Regions from separate parts of the Roseibium sp. AWQ4_254 genome, predicted to be linked through region 2. Evidence: predicted binding sites of a transcription regulator. Region 2 holds the regulator's gene; the other holds the start of a gene.
The links. The regulator LexA, encoded in region 2, represses DNA repair genes until DNA is damaged. The targets are predictions, from matches to a motif close to TGTTCNNNNTGTGTTCNG.
Positions count from the first base shown of each region.

Region 1: the regulator LexA is predicted to act here: its motif matches at 1,940-1,957, upstream of ACXAIC_RS08470 (helicase-related protein).

Region 1 covers NZ_JBSWYH010000009.1:3,936-8,705, reverse strand. Annotated here, with positions in the region: gene pyc (pyruvate carboxylase) at 1-1,201, opposite strand, end outside; gene ACXAIC_RS08475 (hypothetical protein) at 1,345-1,554, shown strand; gene ACXAIC_RS08470 (helicase-related protein) at 2,097-4,770, shown strand, end outside.
Region 2 covers NZ_JBSWYH010000021.1:67,855-75,483, forward strand. Annotated here, with positions in the region: gene gltA (citrate synthase) at 1-1,060, opposite strand, end outside; gene gltX (glutamate--tRNA ligase) at 1,288-2,712, opposite strand; gene ACXAIC_RS16690 (ComEC/Rec2 family competence protein) at 2,851-5,274, shown strand; gene lexA (transcriptional repressor LexA) at 5,279-5,989, opposite strand; gene ACXAIC_RS16700 (hypothetical protein) at 6,751-7,620, opposite strand; gene ACXAIC_RS16705 (acyl-CoA synthetase) at 7,617-7,629, opposite strand, start outside.

The DNA.
Region 1 (4,770 bases), on a different contig from region 2:
AGGCAGTGACCTTTTCCAGCAGCGGATCGTAAAAGCGGGTGATCACCGCCCCTGAATAGGCGGTGCCGCCGTCAAGGCGGATGCCGAAGCCGGTCGCGCCCCGGTAGGCGGTAATGCGGCCATAGTCCGGAATGAAATTCTGTTCCGGATCTTCCGTAGTGATCCGGCACTGCATGGCATGGCCGTTCAGGCAGATGTCCGCTTGCGGCGGCACGCCACTTTCCGCCGTTCCGATCTTCGCCCCGTCGGCAATATGGATCTGCGCCTGGACAATATCGATCCCGGTGACCTCTTCGGTGACCGTATGCTCCACCTGCACCCGTGGATTGACCTCGATGAAATAGACGGACCCGGTGTCCGCATCCATCAGGAACTCAACGGTTCCGGCCCCGCGATAGTTCACCGCCCGGCCGATCTTCAGGCCATAGCCGCACAGCTCTTCCCGTTTTGCCGCATCCAGATAGGGAGCGGGCGCCCGCTCGACCACTTTCTGGTGGCGGCGCTGAATGGAACAGTCACGCTCGAACAGATGCACGACGGTGTCACCGTCCCCCAGGATCTGCACCTCCACATGGCGGGCGCGCTGGACCAGCTTTTCAAGATAGATCTCGTCCTTGCCGAAAGCAGCCTTGGCCTCCCGCTTGGCGGCAACAACTTCCTTTTCCAGCGTGGCTTCGTCAGGAATGACCCGCATGCCGCGCCCGCCGCCGCCCCAGGAGGCTTTCAGCATGACCGGGTAGCCGATCTCCAGCGCCTGGCGCTTGATCTCGCTCAGATCATCTGGCAGCGGGTCCGTTGCCGGCATGACCGGCACACCGGCCTCAATGGCCAGATTACGCGCTGCCACCTTGTTGCCGAGGCGGCGCATCGTTTCCGATTTCGGACCAATGAAGGTGATACCTGCCTGCTCGCAGGCATCAACGAATTCGGGGCTTTCCGACAACAGGCCATAGCCGGGATGAATGGCATCGGCGCCAGCATGTTTGGCAACCCGGATAATCTCGTCAATGGACAGATAGGCCTCGATCGGGCCAAGGCCCTTGCCGACCTGATAGGCTTCGTCCGCCTTGAACCGGTGCAGGGCCAGCTTGTCCTGTTCTGCATAGATCGCGACGGTTTTGAGCCCCAGTTCATTGGCTGCCCGGAACACCCGGATCGCAATTTCAGACCGGTTCGCAACGAGAATCTTGGTAATCGCCAAACGCCTTCTCCTCCCAAAGTTACGCCTAAGCACATTTGAACCCGGCCAGATTTCTACTGTGCTCTCAAGCTCTTGAAAAGGGCTGGACGGGCAAGCGCCCCAAAAGGCAGGCCAGAACGCCACCCACACACCTGAACAACATATTGAAAGAAAAAGGGAAAATCCCCAGTGCCGCGCAAGAAGCGCTGCCGCCAAAAAAGGTGCAGTGCAGCATTTTTGATCCCGCACAATGCCCTGCCGACCGTGAAACGCCCGGCCCGGCACCCATGGCCGCAAAACCGGGCTTGCCTTTTTGCATAAAACAGGAAACGCCCAAAGCAGGAACGAAAAGCCCGCTGACCTTAGAAACGTAAACAGACCGCTTCATTTTGAAACGGAAACGGGCATTTTACGGCCTGCAACACAGATTATGATTTTTTCGCCCGATTTTCATAGGTCTTTCAAACAGCGCACCTACCAGATCTTGTTGTAACAAACCCAAAACAGAGAAAAATCAGCGATTCGTCCGGGTTTCGTTCACCCTGTGTCCGTTCGTAAACACCTGCGCGGACCCGGCAGGACCACGGCTTCACACAAGATTAACCCTTGACAGGATTTTGCCTCCGGACGCAGCTGTTTCTGCCGAGCGACTCAAATCCTTGACGAGATTCAGGATTTCGTGGCGTAGATCAGACAAATCACTATATTTCGTAGGGAACAAATCCTGAATCACAAAGAGTCCGCGATTCGGTTTCGGTTTGTTCCAGACTCGTTCTCCACAGAAAAACACCCCATATCTGTCCGGCGAAAATTCGCCCAAAAGAAAGGGCGACACGCCGGTGCGGCCTGTGCTAGATACGCCGCACTAGATATAGGCGCTGCGCCCGAAGAAAGCCGACCGTAACCAATCAGTTCCATGCCTCGTCCCCAAACGTTGCCGCTGCCGCCGTCCGCCAGATCACGCACCGTGACTGCAGTTCTCGGCCCGACCAATACCGGCAAGACCCATCTGGCCATTGAGCGCATGCTTGCACAGCCCTCCGGGCTGATCGGCCTGCCCTTGCGTTTGCTCGCAAGAGAAGTCTATGGCCGCATCGTGGAGCGTGCGGGCACGGAGGCGGTGGCTCTTGTGACCGGCGAAGAAAAGATCGTGCCGAAGGCGCCCCGCTTCTGGGTGTCAACCGTCGAAGCCATGCCGCTGGATCTCAACACCGAGTTCGTGGCCATCGACGAAGTGCAGCTGGCCGGAAACCTGGACCGCGGCCATGTCTTCACCGAACGCATCTTGAACCTGCGCGGCCGCGCCGAAACGCTGCTTCTGGGGGCCGCGACCGCACGCCCGCTTCTGGAAAAGCTGCTGCCGGGCCTCAATGTCATCACCCGACCGCGCATGTCCATTCTCGAATATGCAGGCGCGCGCAAGGTGTCGCGCATGCCGTCCCGCTCGGCCGTGGTCGCCTTTTCCGCCGGAGAAGTCTATTCGATTGCCGAGCTTTTGCGCCGCCAGCGCGGCGGCGCCGCCGTTGTTCTCGGCTCCTTGAGCCCGCGCACCCGCAACGCCCAGGTGGAGTTGTTCCAAAACGGGGATGTGGACCACCTGGTGGCGACGGATGCCATTGGCATGGGGCTCAATCTGGATGTCCATCACATCGCCTTTGCAGGCAACCGCAAATATGACGGCTACCAGTACCGCCAGCTGACCCCTTCCGAAATGGGCCAGATCGCCGGACGCGCCGGGCGCCACACCCAGGACGGCACATTCGGGGTGACCGGCCGGGTCGAGCCGCTGGCTGACGAACTGGTCGAACAGATCGAAAGCCACCGGTTCGACAGTCTGAAAGTGCTGCAATGGCGCAACAGTTCGCTAGACTTCTCCTCTGCTGCACGCCTGCGGGCCAGCCTGGACGTTGTCCCGCGCGAGGAGGGCCTTGCGCGGGCCCCGACCGGCGACGACATTACGGCACTTGAACATCTGTTACGGGATTCCGTAATATCCGGGCTGGCAAGGGGCGAAAATGCAATTGAATTGTTATGGGACGTGTGTCAGGTCCCGGACTATCGGAAGATCGCTCCGGCAAACCACGCAGAGTTGCTGAGCACCATCTACACGCATCTGATGCAGGACAATCGTATCGCGGATGACTGGTTCACCCGTCAATTGGCCTTCGCAGACCGCACGGATGGTGATATCGACACTCTCGCAAACCGGATTGCCCATATCCGGACCTGGACATACGTCGCCAATCGCCCTGACTGGCTGGCCGATCCGGCCCATTGGCAGGGGGAAACCCGCGACATTGAAGACAGATTATCGGACGCCCTGCACGAACGCTTGACACAGCGTTTCGTTGACCGGCGGACAAGTGTATTGATGCGACGTTTGAGAGAGAACGCAATGCTGGAAGCAGAAATTACATCGAGTGGCGATGTGCTCGTGGAAGGTCAGCACATCGGGAACCTGCTTGGCTTCCGGTTTGCCCCTGATGCCGGGGCCGAAGGCCCGGACGGCAAGACCGTGCGCGCTGCCGCCCAGAAAGCCCTGACAACGGAAATCGAGACCCGTGCCGACAAGCTGGGCAAATCCGAGAACAGCGATTTCGTGCTGACCTCGGAAGCCGCCATCCGCTGGCGCGGCGAACCGGTGGCCAAGCTGGTGGCAGGAGAAGATGTGCTGGCACCGACGGCGCTTCTTCTAGCGGACGAGCATCTGACCGGCCCGGCCCGCGACACGGTGCAGGCCCGCATCGACCTGTGGGTCAAAGCGCAGATCGAAACCCTTTTAAAGCCGCTTGCGGATCTGAAGGCCGGTGAAGGGCTGGAAGGTCTGGCGCGGGGCATTGCCTTCCGTATCGTGGAAGGGCTCGGCATTCTGGAACGCCAGGAAGCAGCCGATGAAATCCGCCAGCTGGATCAGGACATGCGCGCCTCCCTGCGCAAGCACGGCGTACGCTTCGGTGCCTATACCGTATTTGTCCCCGCGCTCTTGAAACCGGCCCCGAGCCAGCTTCTCGCCCAGCTCTGGGCGCTGAAAAACGGCTCGCTTGACATGGCCGGCATGTCCGAACTGCCGCAACTGTCCGCCTCCGGCCGCACGTCCATTCCCGTCGATGAAAGCATCGACAAGTCCCTTTACAAAGTGGTCGGCTTCCGGGTCTGCGGCCCTAGAGCCGTGCGTGTCGACATTCTGGAACGTCTGGCGGATCTGATCCGGCCGCTGATTGCCTGGAAACCACTGGATGCGGAGGTGAGCCCACCGGACGGCGCCATCGCACAAGGCGGCGGCTTTACCGTCACAGTCGCCATGACCTCGCTTCTGGGCTGCGCGGGAGAAGACTTCTCTGCCGTCCTGAAATCCCTCGGCTACCGGCTGGAGACCAAAGAAATCCAGCGCCCTGCCGCGGCCAAGCCCGAAGCTGCAGACAAAACTGCAGCGCTGGCAGACGCCTCTGGGGCAGACACTGCTGCGCCTGAGGCCGCTGCGGCCGATCCCGCCGGGACGGAAGCAGGGACTGAAACAGCCCCGGCCGCACGGGCTGAAGCCGCGCCTGAAGACACGCTTGCTGAGGAACCGGACGCCGCCGCTAACGAGA
Region 2 (7,629 bases):
AATACTCATCGTTGAGCGCGATTTTTTCCAGCTCGATGGCAACGTCCAGAAGAGGGTCGTCCTTGATACCAAGCTCGCCCAACACCTCATGGGTGGTTTTCTGCATGATGCGCGCGCGTGGGTCATAGTTTTTGTAGACCCGGTGGCCGAAGCCCATCAGACGGAACGGATCGTCCTTGTCCTTGGCACGGGCGACAAATTCCGGGATGCGATCAACGGACCCGATCTCCGACAGCATGTTGAGTGCCGCCTCGTTGGCGCCGCCATGGGCCGGTCCCCACAGGCAGGCAATGCCGGCCGCGATACAGGCAAACGGGTTGGCACCGGAGGAGCCGGCAAGGCGCACGGTGGAGGTGGACGCGTTCTGCTCATGGTCCGCATGCAGGATGAAGATGCGGTCCATGGCGCGGGCCAGTACCGGATTGACCTTGTACTCCTCGCACGGCACCGCAAAACACATATGCAAGAAATTGGCGGCGTAGCCGAGATCATTGCGCGGATAAACGAAGGGCTGGCCGATATGATATTTATAGGCCATGGCTGCGATGGTTGGCATCTTGGCGATCATGCGCAGGGACGCCACCATGCGCTGATGCGGGTCGGTGATGTCTGTGGAGTCGTGGTAGAACGCGGACAGGGCGCCAACGGTTCCGACCATGATGGCCATCGGGTGCGCGTCCCGGCGGAACCCGGAGAAGAACCGGTTCATCTGCTCGTGGATCATGGTGTGATAGGTCACACGCTGAACGAAATCGTCCTTTTGGACCTTGGTCGGCAGTTCGCCGTAAAGCAGCAAGTAGCAGGATTCCAGAAAGTCGCCATGATCGGCAAGCTGTTCGATCGGGTATCCGCGGTAAAGAAGGGTGCCTTCGTCGCCGTCGATATAGGTGATCTTGGATTCGCAAGATGCGGTTGAGGTAAAGCCCGGGTCATAGGTGAACATGCCAGTGTCCTTGTACAAGGACGAGATGTTCACGACCGACGGTCCGATGGATCCGTCAAAAACGTCGAAATCGTGGTCGGCGCCACCGACGTTGAGCTTGGCGTTGTTGTCGGCCATACAGAAACCCCTTCATTTATCCTGGTTTGCCCTCCAGAGTGTGTCCCGCAAACCGCGTTTGCCAGGATCCTGCCGGACGGCTCTTTAGAAAACTCGCGTCTTGCGTAGCCCATTTGCCGCAGTGCCGCAAGCAGGCCCGTGTAACGCTTTGGTCAAAGACCAGTTTTACGCGTGCCGCCAGGTGTGAAGGCGGCACCGCGTTGAAAAGGCTTTCGCTTCGGAAAGCCTTAGGCCGCCTGATCCTGGATCCGGTCGAGCGATTCCTGCCGGCCGAGGGCAATCAGAACGTCATAGATTCCCGGTGACGTGCCCCGGCCTGTCAGGGCTGCGCGCAGTGGCTGGGCAACTTTCCCGAGTTTAAGGTCTTTTTGCTCCGCATAAGCTTTTACGGTTGATTCCAGGGCTTCGGCCGTCCAGTCAGACACGTCCTTGAGCGCAACGCCGAGCTCGCCCAAAAGGGTGCGGGCGTCATCGGTGAGAATTTTGTCTGCCTTTTCATCTGTCTGCAGCGGCCTCTGCCGCCAAAGATAAGAAGCGCTTTCTGTCAATTCAACCAGCGTCTTGGCACGTTCTTTCAATCCGGGCAACGCAGCAAGGGCGGTGGCCCGGTTGGCCTCCAGCGCCATCCAGTCCAGTACGGCAGCGCCATCTTCAGCATGCTGGAGATAGACCCTCCAATGATCCAGAAGCTCCGTATCCGGTGTTGCGCGCATATAATGCCCGTTCAGGTTTTCCAGCTTCTTGAAATCAAAGCGGGCGGCGGACTGGCCAACAGCGTCCATCCCGAACCAGCGGATCATGTCGTCCAGCGCCATGATTTCTTCATCCCCGTGGCTCCAGCCGAGGCGCGCAAGGTAGTTGCGCATCGCCTGCGGCAGATACCCCATGGCGCGGTAGGCTTCGGCGCCTGTGGCCCCATGGCGCTTTGAAAGCTTGGCCCCGTCCGGGCCATGGATCAATGGAATATGGGCCATGGCGGGTACGGTCCAGCCCAGGGCCTGAAAGATCAGTGTTTGACGGGCCGCATTGGTCAGATGATCGACGCCGCGGATAATGTGAGTGATACCCATGTCATGGTCATCCACGACAACTGCCAACATGTAGGTGGGGGTTCCGTCCGAGCGCATGAGTACAAGATCGTCGAGATCCTTGTTCGGAATGACCACGCGGCCCTGCACCAGATCCTCAACGACCGTTTCGCCGTCCTGGGGAGCCTTGAGGCGGATCACCGGATCGATTCCGTCCGGCGCTTCTGAGGCTGGCCGGTCGCGCCAGGTGCCGTCATAGCGGGGCGGGCGGCCTTCAGCGCGGGCCTTTTCCCGCATCGCCTCGACCTCTTCGGGGGGCGAGTAGCATCGGTAGGCGGTGCCATTAGCCAGCATCTGCTCCACCGCTTCCTTGTGGCGACCGGCACGCGAATACTGGGAAATCGCGTCGCCGTCCCAGTCAAGGCCAAGCCAGGTGAGGCCATCGACCAAAGCGTCCACGGCCTCCTGGGTCGAGCGGGCCCGATCGGTGTCCTCGATCCGGAGCAGCATCTTGCCGCCATGATGTTTGGCGAACAGCCAGTTGAACAGGGCCGTGCGGGCGCCCCCAATGTGAAGGAACCCGGTCGGGGACGGTGCGAAGCGCGTGACGATCTCTTGTGCCATGGTGCTTTTTTTGAAAATCTCATCAATAAGGTGAGCGCGCGGGGCGCACTGCGTGTGTGGCGCGGTCTTATCACAGGCTTTGGCGCGGCTAAATAGGCTTGTCGGTTTCTCGAAGCCAGGCTGAAGGGGAGCGGAGCAGTGGCGGACGAGAACGCACCGCACGAAGACCTCAAAAGTCTTTCCGGGACGCCGAAAGCTCATACGTCTGTAGCTGCAGGTGCGCGCCAGAAAGAGACGGCCACTGGCAAGGCAGCTGATCCCGGTGCCGATCTGTGGATTTGGCTCGCGCGTTTTACGGCGAAACGGCCGGCCCAGTCCGGTTCTTATTGGCAGGAGCGTGGGCTGCTCTGGACCGCTTTTGCCTTCGCGGCCGGCATAGCGGTCTATATGGGACTGCCTCAAGAACCCTTCTGGCCCGCGCTTGCGGGTGTCCTCGCCCTGGCGTGTCTTGCGGCATTCAAAATGCAACGCACACGGGGGCTTGGGCCTATTATGGTGCTGCTTGTGTCTTTTCTGGCCGGTGCGACCAGCGGAGCCGTGCGGACAGCCTTTGTCGCAGCGCCGCGCCTTGGAGAACCCATGATTGCGACGCTCACAGGGACCGTTGTCTCCCGTGAAACGCGGGCCTCTGGAGTGCGGGTTGTGCTTGAGGTGACGTCTGTCAACGGCAAATCGTCCGGGGCGGTCGTCTTTCCGAAAAAGGTAAGGGTCCGGATACCGGCAGCGAGCCCGGCGCGAACCGGAACTTTGGTCCGTCTCAAAGCCCGTCTGTTTCCTCCGGCTGGGCCGGTTGTGCCGGGAGGATATGACTTTTCCCTCCGGGCCTATTTTTCGCAGATCGGGGCTACCGGGTTCAGTTTTGGCGTGCCGGAGGTTCTGGAGGCGCAATCCCTGCCTGCGGGGCTGCGTCTAACCGCCGTTGTCGGGGAGATGCGCAGCTGGTTTGCAAACAGGATCACAAAAATCCTGGGGGGCAGGCCGGAGGCGGGTCTTGTTGTGGCGCTGCTTGTGGGCGACAGGAGCGGTATTTCGGAGCCGCAGGAAGAGAACCTTCGCGCGGCGGGGCTTGCCCATATTCTTGCAATTTCGGGATTGCATATGGCGCTCTTTGCTGGTGGCACCTATGGCGCGGTGCTTTTTCTTCTGGCCCTTTTCCCGCCAGTTGCCCTGCGCTGGCCAATTCACAAGATCGCCGCAGTGCTGGCGCTGGCGGCAGCGGTCTTTTATCTGGTTCTGTCCGGGGCATCGATTGCTACCCAGCGGTCGTTTTTGATGATAGGTCTCGTCTTTCTGGGCGTTCTGACCGGCCGCCGGGGGCTAACCTTGCGCAGTGTCGCGCTGGCTGCGCTTTTCCTGCTGGGTCTGGCGCCTGAGAGGCTGCTTTTTCCAGGTTTTCAAATGTCCTTTGCCGCGGTGATCTGCCTCGTGGCGGTTTACGAGCTCTGGCGGAACCGACCGGATCCGCTGATTCGCCAGACCCACAATGGGGGCAGGCCTTTGCTGCAGCTTGCCCGGTCTACCCTGCGCTGGTCGTTGGGGCTGGCTGTCACAGCGCTGGTGGCCGGACTGGCAACCGGGATCATTGCCGCCCATCATTTTGGGCGCATAGCCCCCCTGGGGCTTCTGGGAAACGTGCTCGGCATGCCGATCTTCACCTTGCTGGTCATGCCCATGGGGGTTCTGTCGCTTGTTCTGATGCCGTTTGGCTTGGCCTCTGTGCCCCTCAGCCTGATGGCCTTTGGTGTCAGGTTGCTTCTTGATGTGGCGGGCTTCGTGTCTGATCTTAGTGGAGCTGCAGGCGCCATTGGCCGGATTGGTCTGCCGGAGATGCTGGCTTTTTCAGCTGCCCTGTTCGGCGTGCTGCTGCTGCCGGGCCGGTGGCGCTGCCTGGCCTTTGGGCCCCTGATCCTTGGCCTGGTGCTTGTGCAGGTCAGCCGGCCGCCGGACATCCAGATTGCCGCTTCCGGAAACAAGCTCGCAGCCCGGGACCGGATTGGGGATTTGCGCTGGTTTGCCCGCCGGGACAGTTTTGCTGGTGATATCTGGTTTCAGACGGAGGGAGTTCCAGAGGGCGAAATTAAATCGCGCAGGATGAAAGCGCCTCAAATCGCCTGTGATCCCGGCGGCTGCGTGATACGTGCCTATCAAGTGGCCGGGGCGCACGTGCCTGACGGCTTCGAGCACAGGCCTCTCAAACTGGCTCTCACAAAGAGGCCTGAGGCATTTGAAATGGATTGCCGATGGGCTGATTTGGTCGTGAGCGATCTGGTCGCGCCCCAATCCTGTTCTGCTCCCCTTGTGATTGACAAATCCCTGCGCCATGCGCGCGGTGCTGTTTCGATCTGGCTGGCGCGCGCCGCTTCCCCGGCCATGGAAGAGGCTGTGCCGGAAGGGCAGGGAACCCGGAAACGGGAAAGAGAGGATCAGGCATCTGCCCCCAATGCGCTGAAAACACGGGTACTGGCTGTCACGGACATCCAGTTTGCGCTTCAAAAGGAGCCCCGTCCGTGGAACCGGGCGGGGAAGGTGACGCGTACCAGCCTGCGCCAGGGAGGTGGCTAAACGGTCAATATTGGCGGAAGAGGGCGACAAGCCGTCCTTGAACACGCACCCGGCCGGGGCCGAAAATGCGGGTTTCGTAAGCGGGATTGGCAGCTTCCAGGGCAATTGAGGCGCCTTTCTTGCGCAGCCGCTTCAAGGTGGCCTCTTCATCATCCACCAGCGCCACCACGATATCGCCGCTATCGGCGCTTTCCGTGCGGCGGATCAGCACGGTGTCGCCGTCCAGAATACCGGCCTCGATCATGGAATCGCCGCGCACTTCCAGAGCATAATGTTCGCCCTTGCCGAGAAGTTCCGGCGGCACTGTGATGGAATGGCTGTGGGTCTGAATCGCTTCGATCGGCACCCCGGCGGCAATGCGCCCCATGACTGGAATCTCCGTTCCCGCCACTTCAGGCTCCGGTGCAGGGCGAGCCGGTTCCGGCTTGCCAAGAGACCCTTCGATGACTTCCGGGGAAAAGCTGCCACGCTGGCGGGGGGCGCCGAGGCCCGGTGCAATGGAATCCGGCAGCCGGACCACTTCCATGGCGCGGGCCCGGTTCGGCAGGCGGCGGATGAAGCCGCGTTCTTCCAGAGCCGTGATCAGCCGGTGAATACCGGACTTCGACCTGAGGTCGAGAGCGTCCTTCATTTCATCAAAGGACGGCGGAACACCGGTTTCTTTCAGTCTTTCATGAATGAACATGAGCAGTTCATACTGCTTGCGCGTCAGCATATCGGCATTCCTTGACCATGAGAAGGTTCTGGTACAAATCAAGAACACATTACCTGTTCTCATTGTGTTCCGCAAGCGTAAATGTTCTCTTACTGTTCTGCCGGGCCACTTGTGGATCTGTCAGAGTAAAACGGCACTGGCAGTTGCACTTTTGGCCGTATTGATCGCTGGCTGGGCGGCATGACAAAACTCAACCGTACGATGAATGGTGCTCCGGACTGAAAATCGGGAACTTTTGCATTCATCGGGCAATTGGCCCCGTTTTGCTCCGCTGGCTCAATTCTTCACTACAGAATAGTCTGCGTCGGCGGCGCAGAGATTTGGTCATGGGGTGCTGTTGTGTTGTCTGATTGCAATAGATGTTGTGTAGCCGCAGACACCTGCACGAAGCTGCCCAGACTTCCTAAAACTTGGTTGTCCGAACAACGGACAAACTTATTCGAAAATTTTTAAAGATGACACTGACAACGAACCGGATACAGTCTTGAAAACCGTGTGCCACGCATGCCACGGAACGAATAATCCAGTAGGACTGTCTTGCTTTGGAAATGCCCCCCAAGGTTTCCGCGCTTCAACGTCTTTTCCCTATTTCTACGTTTTATAGAAGTCCGGATTGAAAACCAGCTACTCCTGACAATTAGAACCGCGAAATTCCGCATTTTCCCGGACAAGACTTTCTGGTGCCGATGAAATTCGGCCCGTGCCATTTAAGTCCGGTGCGTACACTTGTGCGCTTTGGAAACCGGCGTTTCAAGTCGGGGTCATCCGTTCTCCCTGACGATCAGCAGCTCGCACGTTACCAGCGTCGGCGCGCCGCCGGGGACAAGTATACCCTCAAAGAGAGCACCGGTCAGGTCCGCGCAGCGGACCGGGACAGCGGGCGGTGTTCCTTTTTCCGCTCCAGCTCCCGGGCGCAACAGGATTTCGGAAATCAGGCCTGTCATGGGCGCGCTGTCGGTGAACCGGGCTCCGGCAAGGCTGCCGAGGCCGTAAACGCAATAGGGGCCAGGGCCAAGTGTGGCTGCCAGGCTTTCGATGCTGGTGGACAGGTCCTCAAACGGGGCGAGGGTCGTGATCAGTGCATTATGCGTTGGCCGCGGGGAGGCGCTGTCCTCTGTCCTGGTCCGGAACAGCGTGAATTCGGTTTCCGGGTCCAGCTCCGCCTCGAACCGCGCGCCCCTGAGGCCCCAGCCGGAGACCGTGATGTCCTGCGTGGCCGTCAGCGTGTGGGGCTGCAGGTGGCCGAGGCGTTGCTTGTTCCCGTCCTGCCAGAAGCCGTGAATATGGGCGAACCAGCTCCCGTCCTTCCAACCCAGGATGGCGACAGCCTCCTCAAGGACAGCAGCGGCGGAGTGGTGGGTGTCGCTGTACCAGGCGGCGTGCCGGTCGTCGATGGCCCGGTCGGGCATGACGTAGTCGAAGGCCGAGAGGGGGAGGCCGGACAGATCCAGAACGGCGGAGGAAAAGCCGGACGCAGCAGCCCACACGCCAAGATTGGTCAGGAGCGGTGTGCCGGCGGGCACGGGAACCGCTATCGGAATGGCGTCGCAGAGCGCAAAGGGGCGCCTGTCGGCCGCGGCAGGGCCCGGATGGCGGATATCGGCAAGGGCTGACGGTGCTGGCCGTCTCATATCAGGCCC